4 regions of the Bradyrhizobium sp. BLXBL-01 genome follow, and region 2 is predicted to be linked to each of the others. Evidence: predicted binding sites of a transcription regulator. Region 2 holds the regulator's gene; each other region holds the start of a gene.
What was found. Region 2 encodes PhoB, which activates phosphate uptake and scavenging genes when phosphate is short. Its sites were predicted from a motif close to TGTCATNNANCTGTCAT; they were not measured.
Positions count from the first base shown of each region.

Region 1: the regulator PhoB is predicted to act here: its motif matches at 2,142-2,158, upstream of ACNJYA_RS21510 (RNA degradosome polyphosphate kinase).
Region 3: the regulator PhoB is predicted to act here: its motif matches at 1,243-1,259, upstream of ACNJYA_RS21870 (DUF47 domain-containing protein).
Region 4: the regulator PhoB is predicted to act here: its motif matches at 1,179-1,195, upstream of ACNJYA_RS26290 (inorganic phosphate transporter).

Region 1 is NZ_CP182471.1:4,602,006-4,606,138, forward strand. It holds gene purM (phosphoribosylformylglycinamidine cyclo-ligase) at 1-618, opposite strand, end outside; gene ACNJYA_RS21500 (CDP-alcohol phosphatidyltransferase family protein) at 774-1,316, shown strand; gene ACNJYA_RS21505 (chromosomal replication initiator DnaA) at 1,408-2,085, shown strand; gene ACNJYA_RS21510 (RNA degradosome polyphosphate kinase) at 2,230-4,133, shown strand, end outside.
Region 2 is NZ_CP182471.1:7,961,791-7,965,923, forward strand. It holds gene ACNJYA_RS36875 (GcrA family cell cycle regulator) at 304-816, shown strand; gene phoB (phosphate regulon transcriptional regulator PhoB) at 1,088-1,795, opposite strand; gene phoU (phosphate signaling complex protein PhoU) at 1,810-2,526, opposite strand; gene pstB (phosphate ABC transporter ATP-binding protein PstB) at 2,538-3,359, opposite strand; gene pstA (phosphate ABC transporter permease PstA) at 3,356-4,133, opposite strand, start outside.
Region 3 is NZ_CP182471.1:4,674,490-4,678,622, forward strand. It holds gene ACNJYA_RS21865 (inorganic phosphate transporter) at 1-545, opposite strand, end outside; gene ACNJYA_RS21870 (DUF47 domain-containing protein) at 555-1,199, opposite strand; gene ACNJYA_RS21875 (branched-chain amino acid ABC transporter permease) at 1,355-2,323, opposite strand; gene ACNJYA_RS21880 (branched-chain amino acid ABC transporter permease) at 2,325-3,188, opposite strand; gene ACNJYA_RS21885 (ABC transporter substrate-binding protein) at 3,264-4,133, opposite strand, start outside.
Region 4 is NZ_CP182471.1:5,644,417-5,648,549, reverse strand. It holds gene ACNJYA_RS26290 (inorganic phosphate transporter) at 1-1,130, opposite strand, end outside; gene ACNJYA_RS26285 (UdgX family uracil-DNA binding protein) at 1,248-2,690, opposite strand; gene ACNJYA_RS26280 (putative DNA modification/repair radical SAM protein) at 2,690-3,925, opposite strand; gene ACNJYA_RS26275 (ImuA family protein) at 4,088-4,133, shown strand, end outside.

The sequences.
Region 1 (4,133 bases), 3.4 Mb from region 2:
CGACTGCTCGACGATCTTGCGGACCAGCGAGAAGCCGTTGGAATGCACGCCGGACGAAGCGAGACCGATCACGGCATCGCCCGCGGCGATGTCCTTTCGCGGCAACAACGTACCGCGCTCGGCGGCGCCGACGGCAAAGCCGCCGAGGTCGTAGTCGCCGTCCTTGTAGAGGCCGGGCATCTCGGCGGTTTCCCCGCCGATCAGCGCGCAGCCGGATTCGCGGCATCCTTCTGCAACGCCTGCGACGATCGCCGCAGTGGCCTCGGGGTCGAGCTTGCCGCAGGCGAAATAGTCCAGGAAAAACAGCGGCTCGGCGCCCTGCACCACGAGGTCGTTGACGCTCATGGCGACGAGGTCGATGCCGATGCCGCCATGCAGCCCGGTCTCGATCGCGATCTTGACCTTGGTGCCGACACCGTCGGTCGCGGCCACGAGGACCGGATCCTTGAAGCCGGCCGCCTTGAGGTCGAACAGGCCGCCGAAGCCGCCGATCTCGGCATCGGCGCCCGGCCGTGCGGTGGCGCGCACCATCGGCTTGATCAGGTCGACCAGGCGGTTGCCCGCGTCGATATCGACGCCTGAATCGGCGTAAGTGAGGCCGTTTTTGCGGTCGGTCATGCCCGATTTCCAGTGGGTTTGCGGCTGGTTACGTCGAATTCCGGGGACGCGCAATGGCTCGCATGGCGCTCCCCGCTATACTATGTAGACATATCAACCGGTTCAGCCTGCAACGGGCCGGATTTGAGGTCAGAACCGGTGCCGGGAAGCGCTGCGTGAGTATTCCAAACATCATTACCCTGGGCCGCATCATGCTGGTCCCGATCATCGTCTGGGCCATCGTATCGAGCCAAATGGAGGTCGCGTTCGCCGTCTTCCTCATCGCCGGCATCAGCGATGCCGTGGACGGGTTCTTGGCCAAGCGCTTCAACATGACGAGCGAGCTGGGCGCCCTGCTCGATCCGCTCGCCGACAAGGCGCTGCTGGTCTCGATCTACATGGCGCTCGGCATCTGGGGCGCGATCCCGCGCTGGATCGTGATCCTGGTGGTCTCGCGCGACATCATGATCGTCGCCGCCGTGATCGTGTCCTGGCTGTTCGACCGGCCGGTCGAGATGAAGCCGTCGAAAGTGTCCAAGCTCAACACGGTCGCGCAAGTGGCGTTCGCAGCCCTGGTGCTGGCGGCGCTTGCCTTCGGCTTCAAGCCCGCGCCCTATGATATCATCCTGATGAGTCTCGTCACGGTCCTCACGCTCTCCTCCGTGTCGCTCTATCTCGTCGAGTGGCTGCGGCACATGAGCACGATCGAGGCCAAATGAAAGTGGAAGCGGCCTCGTAAAGGCCATCTCCGCTCGATCGAATCGAATTCTCTTCGAACCGGCCGGCGCGCCGGCATGGAGCAAAGCAAGCGTGGCAGGCCGCGTTCATCCCCGACAATTGGCGTTTGCACTTCCGCATGCGGAGAGCCTCAGCCGGGACAACTTCCTCGAAGGCCCCGCCAACGCGGCCGGTCTCGGCCTGATCGACAGCTGGCCGGAATGGCCGAACCGGATCATGTGGCTGGCGGGCCCGGAGGGCAGCGGCAAGAGCCATCTCGCCGCGATCTGGGCCGAGGACGCTGGCGCCCGTTCGACCACCGCCAATGCGCTGACCGCGGCGGCCGTGCCCGGCGCGCTCGCCACCGGCGCGCTGGTGGTCGAGGATCTCAAGGCTGGGGACTTCGACGAGCGCGCCCTGTTTCACCTGATGAATCTCGCCCGCGAGGACGGCGCCTACGTCCTCTTCACCGGGCGCGAGGCACCGGCCGCGCTTCAGATCGAGCTGCGCGACCTGCGCTCGCGCCTGCGCGCCGTTCCGGTGGTCACGCTGCTGCCGCCCGACGACCAGCTGTTCCGCGGCCTCATCGTCAAGTTCTGCGCCGACCGCCAGCTCAATGTGGACGAGAGCGTGGTCGGCTATCTCGCCACCCGCCTGGAACGGTCCTCGGCCGCCGCCCGCCGTGCCATCGAGCTGCTCGACAGCGAAGCCCTGCGGCTCGGCCGTCCCGTCACCCGGGCGCTGGCCGCCGAGCTGCTCCGGGACGCCTGACCGGCTCGCAGGCCTCCCTGAAGCCGGCTTGACGCGGGGCGGCGGCGGAACATCAATGTCATCGAAACGTCATCGCTCTAACACATGCTCCCGCCGATTTTGCGCTTAAGTCGCAATTGGGTGAACTGGATGGACCGACTTCTAATGGACTCTGCGCAAGCTCTTGAAACCAAAGAGAAAGCCCCAGAAACCGAGGGCCTCCCGGCAATCGCGTCCAGCCCCGAGCGGTTCATCAACCGCGAGCTGTCCTGGCTGCATTTCAACCGCCGCGTCCTGGAGGAATCGGTCAACCCCAGCCACCCCGTGCTGGAGCGGGTGCGATTCCTGTCGATTTCCGCGAATAACCTCGACGAGTTCTTCATGGTCCGCGTTGCCGGCATCAAGGCCCAGGTGCGCGAGGGCATTGCCGAACGCAGCCCCGACGGCCTGACGCCGTCCGAGCAGCTCGCGCTGATCAACCGCACCGTCTCCCAGCTCGCCTCCGACCAGCAGGCGATCTGGCGCGACCTGCGCGGCACGCTGGCCGATGTCGGCATCGTGCTGGTTGACGGCAAGGACGTCACCAAGGCGGAACGGACCTGGATCGAGGACTACTTCCTCAACAACGTGTTCCCGCTGCTGACGCCGCTGGCGATCGATCCGGCCCACCCCTTCCCGTTCATTCCGAGCCTCGGCTTCACCATCGCGCTGCACCTCACGCGCGCCGCCGACGGCAAGCAGATGAACGCGCTGATCCGCATGCCCGGCAAGATCGACCGCTTCATCCGCCTGCCGGCGGAGGGCACGGTGCGCCTGATCTCGCTGGAACAGGCCACTGCCCTGTTCATCAACCGCCTGTTCCCCGGCTACAATCTGCACGGCCATGGCGCCTTCCGGATCATTCGCGACTCCGAGCTCGAAATCGAGGAAGAGGCCGAAGACCTCGTCCGCCTGTTCGAGACCGCGCTGAAGCGCCGCCGCCGCGGATCGGTGATCCGGCTCGAGATCGACGCCAAGATGCCGGAGGAGCTGCGCAGCTTCGTGCAGCACGCGCTCTCGGCCGCCGACGACGAGGTGTTCCTGGTCGACGGCGTGCAGGCGATGAACGAGCTCTCGCAGCTGACCCGGCTCGACCGGCCCGACCTCGAATTCACCCCTTACGTGCCGCGCCATCCCGAACGCGTGCGCGAGCATGGCGGCGACATCTTTGCCGCGATCCGGCAGAAGGACCTGATCGTCCATCATCCCTACGAGTCGTTCGACGTCGTCGTGCAGTTCCTGCAGCAGGCCACGCGCGACCCTGATGTCGTCGCGATCAAGCAGACCCTCTACCGCACCTCCAACAACTCACCGATCGTGCGCGCGCTCGCCGAAGCGGCCGAAGCCGGCAAATCCGTCACTGCACTGATCGAGCTGAAAGCGCGGTTCGACGAGGAAGCCAACATCCGCTGGGCGCGCGATCTCGAACGCGCCGGCGTGCAGGTCGTCTACGGCTTCCTCGAACTGAAGACGCACGCAAAGCTCTCGATGGTGGTGCGCCGCGAGGGCGGCAGCCTGACGACCTACGTCCACACCGGCACCGGCAACTATCACCCGGTCACCGCGCGCATCTACACCGACCTTTCCTACTTCACCTCGGACCCGACCATCGGCCGCGATGCCGCGCGCGTGTTCAATTTCATCACCGGCTATGCCGCGCCGAGCGATCTGGAAAAGATGGCCGTGTCGCCGCTGACCTTGCGCAAGCGCATCATCGAGCACATCCAGGGCGAGACCGCGCATGCGCGGCACGGCCGTCCGGGCGCGGTCTGGATGAAGATGAATGCGCTGGTCGACCCCGACATCATCGATGCGCTCTACGAGGCGTCCCAGGCCGGCGTCCAGGTCGAGCTCGTGGTGCGCGGCATCTGCTGCCTCAGGCCCGGCATTCCCGGCCTGTCGGAGAACATCCGCGTCAAGTCGATCATCGGCCGCTTCCTGGAACATGGCCGAATCTACTGCTTCGGCATGGGCCAGGGCCTGCCGAGCGCGAAAGCGGCTGTGTATATCTCCTCTGCCGACATGATGCC
Region 2 (4,133 bases):
AAACGCTGAATCCGTAGTCTTGCGGTGCCGATTTTGCGGGTTTTTCACCACGGAACATGTGGAAGCGAGTCGGCGGACTCTTGCGCGGGAGTCACGCCATATTGTAGCGTTTGGACTGTCAGATACGACATCTCGTGCAGCAGTTCTGATCCCAAAAGTCCTCATGTACCGGCGTAAACGTTCGGGCGTCTTGAGCGCGCCCGGCGAGCCTTAAGGGATTCTGGCGGCACGGGTTTTTCAAGGCTTTAGGCAATCGCGGCGAAGGCTCCAGGATGGCAGGCGCGCTGCGAGGGAAAGGGTGCAATGACGGTTTTGACCTGGTCCGATGATCGCGTCGAGCAGCTGAAGAAGCTCTGGGAGGCCGGACTTTCGGCCAGCCAGATCGCGGCGGAGCTCGGCAATGTGACCCGCAATGCCGTGATCGGCAAGGTGCACCGGCTCGGCCTGTCCGGCCGCGCCAAGAGCCCTTCATCGGCAGCGCCGCGGCCGCGCAAGGCACGGCCCGCGCAGCACATGATGCGGGTGACGCGACCCGTTGCGCGCGGCAACACCGCGCTGGCGCAGGCCTTCGAGGTCGAGGTGGAAGCCGAGCCGGTTACCTACGACAACGTGGTGCCGATGAGCCAGCGCCTGTCGCTGCTGGAATTGAACGAGGCGACGTGCCACTGGCCGGTCGGCGATCCATCGAGCCCGGATTTCTTCTTCTGCGGCGGCAAGGCGCTCTCGGGCCTGCCCTATTGCGCCCAGCATTCGCGCGTGGCCTATCAGCCCGCAGCGGACCGCCGTCGCGCACCGGCGAAGCCGAGCACGCGCTGAGCTTGCGGAATTAGTTGGCTGCACATACGGCAGCCGTCACACGATGACGGCTGAACTCACTCGGTGCCATCCCCGCGAAGGCGGGGATCCATAACCACAGGGCGCGATCGTTGCGCGAGATGGTCACTCCGAGTCATCGTCAAACCACGTCCTGTGGTTGATCGCGACGAGCGCAAGCGCTCGCGCTGAGATCCCGGGCTCGCGCTGGGCGCGCCCCGGGATGACGGTTGAGGGTGTAGCCGCAGCTCACCACACCAACAGCTCGCAGATCTTACGTCTGCTCGGCCTTCGCGAAGCGATCATCCAGCGCGTAGCCGGCGCCGCGGACGGTGCGGATCGGGTCCTGCTCGCGGCCGAGATTGAGCAGCTTGCGCAGGCGGCCGATATGGACGTCGACGGTACGCTCATCGATATAGATGTCGCGGCCCCAGACGCTATCGAGCAGCTGCTCGCGCGAGAACACGCGGCCGGGATGCTCCAGGAAGAACTCCAATAGGCGATATTCGGTCGGGCCGAGATCGATCGGCCGGCCCGAGCGCGCCACGCGGCGCTTGTCGCGGTCGAGCTCGATGTCGCCATAGGCGAGCACGGTGGCGAGCCGCTCGGGGCTGGCGCGCCTGAGCAGACCCTTCACGCGCGCGAGCAGCTCCGGCACCGAGAACGGCTTGACGATGTAATCGTCGGCGCCGGTTGCGAGGCCCCGTACCCGCTCGCTCTCCTCGCCGCGCGCAGTGAGCATGATGATCGGCAGCTGCTTGGTCTCGGGACGGGTCCGAAGCCGCCGGCACAGCTCGATGCCCGACAGGCCCGGCAGCATCCAGTCGAGCACGATCAGATCGGGAATGTGCTCCTTGAGGCGGGTGTCGGCGTCGTCGCCGCGCATCACCGTCTCGACGTCATAGCCGTCGCCTTCGAGGTTGTAGCGGAGAAGCTCGGTGAGAGCTTCCTCGTCCTCTACCACCATAATGCGTGCGCCCATGTTGTCGTCGCTCCTTAGGTATTCGGCACCGTCGTGGCGAAGGTCGTCATGTCGCCCTTCGGCCGCTTGTCGGTGATCGCCTGGCCCTCGATCATGTAGAACACGGTCTCGGCGATGTTGGTGGCGTGGTCGCCGATCCGCTCGATGTTCTTGGCACAGAACATCAGGTGGATGCAGAACGAGATGTTGCGCGGATCCTCCATCATGTAGGTGAGGAGCTCGCGGAACAGCGAGGTGCAGATGGCGTCGACTTCCTCGTCGCCCTTCCACACCGCCATCGCCGCCGGCAAATCGTGCGCGGCATAGGCGTCGAGCACGCTCTTGACCTGCTGCTGCACGAGGTCGGTCATGTGCTCCAGGCCGCGGAACAGCTTGAGCGGATGGAAGTCCGTCTCCAGCGCCGCGACGCGCTTGCCCATGTTCTTGGCAAGATCGCCGATGCGCTCGAGATCGGTCGCAACGCGCATGGCGCCGACGATCTCGCGCAGGTCGACGGCCATCGGCTGGCGGCGGGCGATGGTGAGCACGGCACGCTCCTCGATGCGCTTCTGCAGCGCGTCGAGATCGGCGTCGGTGGTGACGACGCGCTGGCCGAGTGCCACGTCGCGGCGGATCAGCGCGTCGACGGAATCGACGATCATGCGCTCGGCGATGCCGCCCATCTCGGCGACCAGGCGAGTGAGCTCCTGAAGGTCGCTGTCGAAGGCCTTTACGGTATGTTCAGAACCCATATTCCGTCTCCTCAGCCGAACCGGCCGGTGATGTAATCCTGCGTGCGCCGATCGCTCGGCGACGTGAAGATCTTGCTGGTGTCGTCGAACTCGATCAGCTCGCCGAGATACATGAAGGCGGTCTTGTCGGAGACGCGCGCCGCCTGCTGCATGTTGTGGGTGACGATCGCGATCGTGTAGTTCTCGGACAATTCCTGGATCAGCTCCTCGACCTTGGCGGTCGAGATCGGGTCGAGCGCCGAGCAAGGCTCGTCGAACAGGATCACCTCGGGCCGCACCGCGACGGTGCGGGCGATGCAGAGGCGCTGCTGCTGGCCGCCGGAGAGCGACAGGCCGGAGGCATTGAGCTTGTCCTTGACCTCGTTCCACAGCGCGCCGCCGCGCAGCGCCTTCTCGACGCGGCCGTCCATCTCGGACTTCGAGATCTTCTCGTACAGACGAATGCCGAAGGCGATGTTCTCGTAGATCGTCATCGGGAACGGCGTCGGCTTCTGGAACACCATGCCGACCCGGGCCCGCAACAGGTTGAGGTCCAGCTTGGCGTCGAGGATGTTGGTCTGGTCGAGCAGCAGCTGGCCGGTGGCGCGCTGGCCCGGATAGAGGTCGTACATCCGGTTGAAGATGCGCAGCAGGGTGGACTTGCCGCAGCCCGACGGGCCGATGAACGCCGTGACGCGGTTGGTGCCGAGCGTCAGATTGATGTTCTTCAGCGCGTGGTGCTCACCGTAGTAGAAATTCAGGTTGCGCGCGGTGACCTTGGCGGGCGCCTCGGGCAGCGGCTGCGAGCCGGGATGAACGGTCGGCGCGCTGACGGAAACAGACATTTCACTCATTTTGCAGTCCTCTCGGCGCCAAGGATGCGCGCGCCAATGTTCAGGGCAAGCACGGTCAGGGTGATGAGCAGCGCGCCGCTCCAGGCGAGTTGCTTCCAATATTCGTAGGGGCTCTGCACGAAGTTGTTGATGGTGACAGGTAGGTTCGCCATCGTCTTGTTCAGGCCGAGGCTGAAGAACTGGTTCGACAGCGCCGTGAACAACAGCGGTGCGGTCTCGCCCGCGACGCGGGCGGTCGCCAGCAGCACGCCGGTGATGAGGCCGGAACGCGCGGCACGATAGGCGATGCGCTTGATCACCAGCGAGCGCGGCAGGCCGAGCGCAGAGGCCGCCTCGCGCAGCGGATTCGGCACCAGCAGCAGCATGTCCTCCGTGGTGCGCACGACGACCGGGATCACGATGACGGCGAGCGCGAGGCTGCCCGCGATCGCCGAGAAGCCGCGCATCGGCACCACCACCGCCCCGTAGATGAACAGGCCGATGATGATCGAGGGCGCCGACAGGAGAATGTCGTTGATGAAACGGATCACCGAGGTCAGCTTGTCGTTGCGACCGTATTCGGCAAGATAGGTGCCGGCGAACAGGCCGAGCGGCGCGCCGATGCCGACGCCGATCACGGTCATGATCAGCGAGCCGACGATGGCGTTGAGCAGACCGCCTTCGTTCGATCCGGGCGGCGGCGTGTTCTCGGTGAAGACCTGGAGGTTGAGCCCGGCCAGGCCGTTGTAGAGCAACGTCATCAGGATCAGCGCGAGCCAGGTGACGCCGAACGCA
Region 3 (4,133 bases), 3.3 Mb from region 2:
GAGGCGAATTGCAGGATGCGGAAGGCGCGGTCGACCGCGAACGGCGTCGAGCGCACCGAGGCCCAGGACACGATCGCCACCAGCAACATCGCGAGCAGGAAGCCGACCAGCGGCGACAGCACGATCGCAAGCACGGTCTTGGACAGGCCGCTCCACACCGCGGCCGAGATGCCGGCCTTGGCCGTGCCGCCGCCGACCAGCCCGCCGATCAGTGCGTGCGAGGACGAGGACGGAATGCCGAGCGCCCAGGTCACGAGATTCCAGACGATGGCGCCGACGAGCGCCGCGAAGATCACCTGGGCGTCGACGACCGCGGGATCGATGATGCCGGTGCCGATGGTCTGGGCGACGTGCAGCCCGAACACCAGGAAGGCGATGAAATTGAAGAAGGCGGCCCAGAACACCGCGAATTGCGGCCGCAGAACGCGGGTCGAGACGATGGTCGCGATCGAATTGGCGGCGTCGTGCAGGCCGTTCAGGAAGTCGAACAGCAGCGCGACGGCGATCAAGCCGACCAGGACGGGAAGACCCAACGCGGCATCCACGGCGAGGCCCTATACCTGCTCGATGACGATGCTGTTGATTTCGTTCGCAACGTCATCGAAGCGGTCCGCCACCTTCTCGAGATGGTCGTAGATCTCGACCCCGACGATGAAATCCATCGCATTGCCGTCGCGATGCTTGAGGAACAGCTCCTTCAGCCCGATATCGTGGAGATCGTCGACCCGCCCCTCCAGCTTGCCGAGCTCTTCCGTGATCGCGGTCAGCATCGCGACGTTCGGGCCGATCGACTGCATCAAAGGCAGCGCGCGTCCCACCAGATTGGCGCATTCGATCAGGAGTCCGCCGATCTCGCGCATCGGCGGCTCGAAGGCGCGCACCTCGAACAGCATCACGGCCTTGGCTGTCTGCTGCATTTGGTCGATGGCATCGTCCAGAGAGGTGATCAGGTTCTTGATGTCGCCGCGGTCGAACGGGGTGATGAAGGTGCGGCGCACCGCCATCAGCACCTCGCGGGTGATGTTATCCGCGTCGTTCTCGAACTGGTTGACGCGCTGGCAATAGACCGGCGTCTCCTCACCCCCATTGAGCATGCCCTGCAGGGCGATTGCGCCCTGGATCACGGTCTGGGCATGTCGGTCGAACAGGTCGAAGAACCGTTCTTCCTTGGGCAGGAACGCACGAAACCATCGCATCATGGGGATAGGCTACCGGTTGAAAATGGTCAGGCCCGCGAGGGGCTGTCATAAAACTGTCATAGACCATTTTCGATCCGCGCGCGTCATCTCACGCCCGCGGAGCCGGATCATCCACCGCTTTCCTGCACCAATGAAATTGATGTAATATCAGCCACTTAGAGCGACCGCCGGAAGTAATGCGCGATTTCGCCGATGACGCCGCGGCGGAAGGTGAGCACGCAGACCACGAAGATCGCGCCCTGGATCACTGTCACCCACTGGCCGAAACCCGCCAGATATTGCTGCATGGCGATGATCACGAAGGCGCCGACCACGGGGCCGAAAATGGTGCCGAGCCCCCCGACCAGGGTCATCAGCACGACCTCGCCCGACATCGACCAGTGCACGTCGGTGAGCGAGGCGTTCTGCGCCACGAACACCTTCAGCGCGCCGGCGAAGCCGGCGAGCGTCCCCGACAGGACGAAGGCCAGGAACTTGTACTGGTCGGTGCGGTAGCCGAGCGAGATCGCGCGCTGCTCGTTCTCGCGGATCGACTTCAGCACCTCGCCGAACGGCGAGTTGATGATGCGGAAGATCAGGAGGAAGCCGGCGAGGAAGCCAACCAGCACGACATAGTACAGCACCGTCGGCTTGGAGAGATCGAGCAGGCCGAACATGCGTCCTTGCGGGATGCCCTGGATGCCGTCCTCACCATGGGTGAACGGGGCCTGGAGATAGATGAAGTACAACAGCTGCGACAGCGCCAGCGTGATCATCGAGAAATAGATGCCCTGGCGGCGGATTGAGATGTAGCCCGTGATGATCGAGAGCACGAACGCCGCGGCCACGCCGACGAGAATGCCGAGCTCCGGCGGCAGCGCCCACACTTTCAGCGCATGCGCGCTGCAATAGCCGGCTGTCCCCAAGAACATGGCGTGGCCGAACGACAGCAGGCCGCCATAGCCGACCAGCAGGTTGAACGCGCAGGCGAGCAGCGCAAAGCACAGCGCCTGCATCACGAAGAACGGGTAGAGGCCCGTGAACGGCACCGCTGCCAGCAGCAGCGCCATCGCCACGAACACGGTCATCTCGTCGCGCATCGCGCGCGGGGTCGTCGGCAGCGTGTCGTCCGTCAGGGTTGTCATCTCAGGCCGCCCTTCCCGTCAATCCCGTTGGCTTCACCAGGAGCACCAGCACCATCAGCACGAACACGACGGTGTTGGAGGCCTCGGGGTAGAAATACTTGGTCAGGCCCTCGATCACACCGAGCGCGAAGCCGGTGATGATGGAGCCCATGATCGAACCCATGCCGCCGATCACGACCACCGCGAACACGACGATGATGAGGTCGGCGCCCATCAGCGGCCGCACCTGGTTGATCGGTGCCGAGAGCACGCCGGCGAGCGCGGCAAGACCGACGCCGAGACCGTAGGTGAGCGTGATCATGCGCGGCACGTTGATGCCAAAGGCGCGCACCAGCGTCGGATTTTCGGTGGCGGCGCGCAAGTAAGCGCCGAGCTGCGTCTTCTCGATCAGGAACCAGGTCGCGAGGCACACCGCCAGCGAGAACACGACGACCCAGCCGCGGTAGATCGGCAGGAACATGAAGCCGAGATTCATGCCGCCCCTGAGCTGGTCGGGAATGGCGTAAGGCAGACCCGAGGAGCCGAAATAGTTCTGGAACACGCCCTGCACGATCAGCGCGATGCCGAAGGTCAGGAGCAGGCCGTAGAGATGATCGAGCCCGGTCAGCCATTGCAGCATGGTCCGTTCCAGGATCATGCCGAAGATGCCGACGATGATCGGCGCCAGCAACAGCGCCCACCAATAATTGATGCCGCCGAGGTTCAACAGGAAATAGGCGACGAAGGCGCCCATCATGTAGAGCGCACCGTGGGCGAAATTGATGATGTTGAGCATGCCGAAGATGACGGCAAGCCCGAGGCTGAGCAGCGCGTAGAACGAGCCGTTGATCAGTCCCACCAGTAGCTGAGCGTAAAGAGCCTGCATCGATCCCGCACCCGGTCCCTTTTATTCCTCAACAACAGGCCGGCGCCGTTGCGCACCGGCCTGCATCGTTCACCGTTACTTCTTCACCAGAGGACAGGCGCTTTCCGACAGCGGCCGGAAGGCCTGGTCGCCGGGGGTCGTGCCGATCAGCTTGTAATAGTCCCAGGGCGCCTTGGATTCCTCGGGCTTTTTGACCTCGAACAGATAGGCGGGATGTAGCTTGCGGCCGTCCGCACGGATCGTTCCCTTGCCGAACAGCGGATCCTCCGTCGGCATCTCCTTCATCTTGGCGACCACCTTGGCCCCGTCATGCGGGTTGCCGCCCATCGCCTCCAGCGCCTTGAAATAATGCAGCAGACCCGAGTAGACGCCGGCCTGCACCATCGAGGGCATCGCCTTGTTCTTCATGCGCTCGGAGAAGCGCTTGGAGAACGCGCGCGTACCGTCGTTCATGTCCCAATAGAAGGTCTCGGTGAAGTTCAGGCCCTGCGCCACCTTCAGACCGAGCGAGTGCACGTCGGTGATGAAGAGCAGCAGGCCCGCAAGCTTCTGGCCGCCGGAGACGATGCCGAACTCCGCTGCCTGCTTGATGGTGTTGGTGGTGTCGCCGCCGGCATTCGCCATGCCGATGATCTTGGCTTTGGAGGCCTGCGCCTGAAGCAGGAACGACGAGAAGTCGGCAGTATTCAGCGGATGCTTGACATTGCCGATCACCTTGCCGCCCGACTTCACCACGACCGCGGCGGTGTCGCGCTCGAGGGCATGGCCAAAGGCGTAGTCCGCGGTGAGGAAATACCAGGTGTCGCCGCCCGCCTTCACCAGCGCCTGCCCGGTGCTGTTGGCCAGCATATAGGTATCATAGACCCAGTGGACCGTGTTCGGCGAGCATTGCGCGTTGGTGAGATCCGACGTCGCCGCACCTGTGTTGATCAGGATGGAATTCTT
Region 4 (4,133 bases), 2.3 Mb from region 2:
GCTTCCGCGGGCACCTTGTTCAGCGTGCCGTATTTGGCGACCTGGTCGCCGACGTCCTTCACCAGAACCGCGAGCGAGGGATAGGTCCCCTCGTTGATGTGGCGCTGCGTGATATACTGCGTCACGGCGGGACGGGGATCGCCGATGATGCTGTGGCCGGCGCCCTTCGCCGAGATCACCCTGGCGGCGGCATCCGAGGTCTTCTGGAACTGGACGACCTGCGATTCCGGCAGCGCGCGGTTGAGCGCGTAGGCCGTCGGCACGGTGCCGATCAGGATCAGCATGATCAGGCCCATGCCCTTCTGGCCGTCGTTCGAGCCGTGCGCGAAGCTGACGCCGGTGCAGGTCGCGATCAAGAGGCCGCGGATCCACAGCGGCGGCGCCTTGTTGCCTTCAGGCGCGGAATAGAGCGCCGGGTTGCGCACGATGAACTTGAGCACGAGCAACAGCGTGGCGGCGCAGATGAAGCCGAACAGGGGCGACAGCAGCAGCGCGTAGCCGATCTCGGTCGCCTTGGTCCAGTCCACGCCCGAGGTGCCGTCGCGGCCGCGCATGACGGCGTTGGCGATACCGACGCCGATGATCGAGCCGATCAGCGTGTGCGAGGAGGAGGCGGGCAGGCCGAAGAACCAGGTGCCGAGATTCCACAGGATCGCGGCGATCAGCAGCGCGAATACCATGGCGAAGCCGGCGCTGGAGCCGACCTGGAGGATCAGCTCGACCGGCAGCAGCGAGACGATGCCGAAGGCGACCGCGCCGGAGGACAGGAGCACGCCGAGGAAGTTGAAGAAGCCCGACCACATCACCGCGACCTCGGCCGGCAGCGAATGGGTGTAGATCACGGTCGCCACCGCATTGGCGGTGTCGTGGAAGCCGTTGACGAATTCGAAGCCGAGCGCGATCAGGAGCGCGATGAACAGAAGGATGTAGGGCAGATAGGTCGTCACCCGCGTGCCGGTGGCGTTGACGTCGACATAGATGCTGTAGGCGACGAACAGCAGGCCCGCGGCGAGGATGCCGAAGAACAGGATCATCGTCAGCGGATTGAAGCCCTTGTCGAGATTTGGCCGTGAGGCCGGCTGGATCGGCGCGGGATCGGCTACCGCGCGGTCAAATGCTACATCGGTCATATCTGGACGCCCCTTAACTTTCAGGTCCAGGTATTGTCCGCGATGGATTTGAAGGCTGGATGACAACCGACGCGCGAAAGCCGTTTTCCTGCAAGTATGCCGTCGTCCTGCCAGTGCCTAGGCCGCCCGCGCGGCCTTCTTCTGCAAGCCGGCGGCGATCTTCAAGTCCTCGACAAAGCGTCGATACTCCAGCACCTTGGCTTCGGGATCGGGCAGCCGCAGCAGATAGGACGGATGCACCGTCACGAGCGCTTTGCGTCCGTCGGGAAGATCGATCAACCGGCCGCGGTTCTTGCCGATCGGAGTGATCTTGCCGAACACGCTTTGCGCGGCGGTGGCGCCCATCGCGACGATGAGATCCGGCTGGATTGCTGAAACTTCCCGCTCATACCATTGCCGGCACGCCCGGATCTCCGGGGTGTTCGGCTTCTGGTGCAGGCGGATCTTTCCGCGCGGCACGAATTTGAAGTGCTTCACCGCGTTGGTGACATAGACCTTCTTGCGGTCGACGCCGGCTTCCTTAAGCGCACGGTCGAGCATCTGGCCGGCCGGACCGACGAAGGGGTGACCGGCGAGGTCTTCCTTGTCGCCGGGCTGCTCGCCGACCAGCATGATGTTGGCATTCTCGGGGCCTTCGCCGAACACGGTCTGCGTCGCGTCCTTGTAGAGATGGCAGGCGCGGCAATGGGCGGCTTCCTCGCGGAGCCCATCGAGATCGTCGGCAGCTGGCTTGCGTTTCATCGGAGCCTCCGGCCGCTTCTGAGGCTTATGCGGATCGGTTGCGGCATTGGCGATCATGGCACCGGTCATGCGTTCGGCGTCCTCGATCAAGGGCTTAATGATCGAAGCCTCGGGCAGGTTCCTCCAATATTTCTTCGGCATCTCGGCCTGCATCGCCTTCACCTTGAGCCGGGCCGGATTGAAGATGCTGGCATAGTAGCGCCGCCAGGTTTCCTCGAGCCGGTCTTCGCCCGGCGCCTCGCTCTTGCTGACGCCCGGCGTGAACGAGAGCGCGTGGCCGTCCCAATGCGCGCAGAGGTCCGGGGTCAGGATCGACCAGGGCATGTCGGCAAAACGCTTGGCGAAGAACGGCGCGGCGAGCTCGACGATGTGATGCTCCGGCTCGAACCATGCGACGTAATGCGCCTGGCGTTCCCGGCCGATCTCGCGGAAGCGCACGAAGGCATGCATCTTGTGCTCGTCGCGATAGACCGCTTTCGCCATGGCCGTGACCTGCGCGACATCGGGGTCTGTCGCGACCTCGATGAGATCGTGGTTGTCCTTCAGCCGGAACAGCAGGCGATAGAGGATCGCAAAGCGCTCGCCGTCGCGGTGCAGGATCGCCGCCTTCGCGAGCTCGACGAATTTTGCCGAGACATTGAAGGTGCTGTCGTTCACCTCGAGGATCGGAGACGGCGCGGGCGGCGCGAACAACTCCGCTTCGCCGCCTTGCACGGTCCAGGTGACATCGCTGGGTGGCACGTGGTGAAGCACGAGGCTCCGCGCGGCTTTGCGCCAGCCGTCGAAATCGGTTTCGGTGTCGAGGGTGATGTACTGCATCAGAAGCCAAATCCCAGTTGAGTTGCTTTGGGCTTGAATCGTTCGATCAGCCCGGCAGCGTCGAGCCGGTGTGGGGCGGGGCGGTGATCGCTGAGGACGATGAACGGCAGCACCTTGCTGCGGGGCACATGCAGCCGCGCGAGATCGGCGAGGCGGATCGTGGTGGTTCGCCGCGTCGCGATGATGCGTTCGACCGTCCTGGTGCCGAACCCCGGAACGCGCAGCAGCTCCTCGCGGCTGGCGCGGTTGACGTCGAGCGGGAAGCGGTCGCGGTGGCGCAGTGCCCAGGCGAGCTTGGGATCGATGTCGAGCGGCAGCATGGCGCTGTCGTCGACGATCTCGCCGACATCGAAGCCGTAGAACCGCATCAGCCAGTCGGCCTGGTAGAGCCGGTGCTCGCGCAGCAGCGGCGGCGCCCGCAGGGGGAGCGCGCGGCTGGCATCGGGGATCGGGCTGAAGGCGGAGTAATAGACGCGCCGTAGCCGGTAGGCGCCGTAGAGATTGGCGCTGGTGTGGAGAATGGTGTGATCGGAGGCGCTATCTGCGCCGACGATCATCTGCGTACTTTGTCCGGCGGGCGCGAAGCGCTGCGGCTTGGCCTTTGTTTTCGTTGTGCGGTTCTCCTCGGCCTCGTCCAGCTTCAGCCGCAGCCGACCCATGGTGCGGCGGATCGCGCGCACGTCCTTCTCCGGCGCGAATTGCTGCAGGCTGGTCTCCTCAGGCATCTCGATGTTGATCGAGAGACGATCGGCATATTTGCCGGCCTCCGCGATCAGCGCGTCGTCGGCCTCGGGAATGGTCTTCAGATGGATGTAGCCGCGGAAGTGATGCTCCTCGCGCAGTTTTCGTGCGACGCTCACCACTTGCTCCATCGTGTAGTCAGGGCTGCGGATGATGCCGGAGGAGAGAAATAGGCCCTCGATGTAATTGCGCCGGTAGAAGTCGAGCGTGAGCTTGACCAATTCGTCGATGGTGAAGCGGGCGCGTGCTACGTTCGAGGAGGCGCGGTTGACGCAATAGAGGCAATTGTAATTGCAGGCGTTGGTCAGCAGCACCTTGAGCAGGGAAATGCAGCGTCCGTCCGGCGCGTAGGAATGGCAGATGCCCATGCCTGGCGCGGTCGAGCCCATGCCCTTGCCATCACTGGAATCCCGCTTCTCGGTGCCGCTGGAGGCGCAGGATGCGTCGTATTTGGCGGCATCCGCCAGAATCTCCAGTTTGCGTTGCACGTCCATTTAGGAATCCCTTTGATTCAGCTCATGAATCCGACAGCGCGCCAATTCGATTGACTCTTCTGGCGCCGTTAGCTTTATATTAGAACATATCATGAACAAATGAGCCAGCCGTTGGTTCTTCTTTTGAAGGCCACGGCATCAATCTCTGAAGGAGCGGCGAGCATGAGCGGCGCACGCATCAGCGCGCTTGCGATCCTGCGCGGCCAGA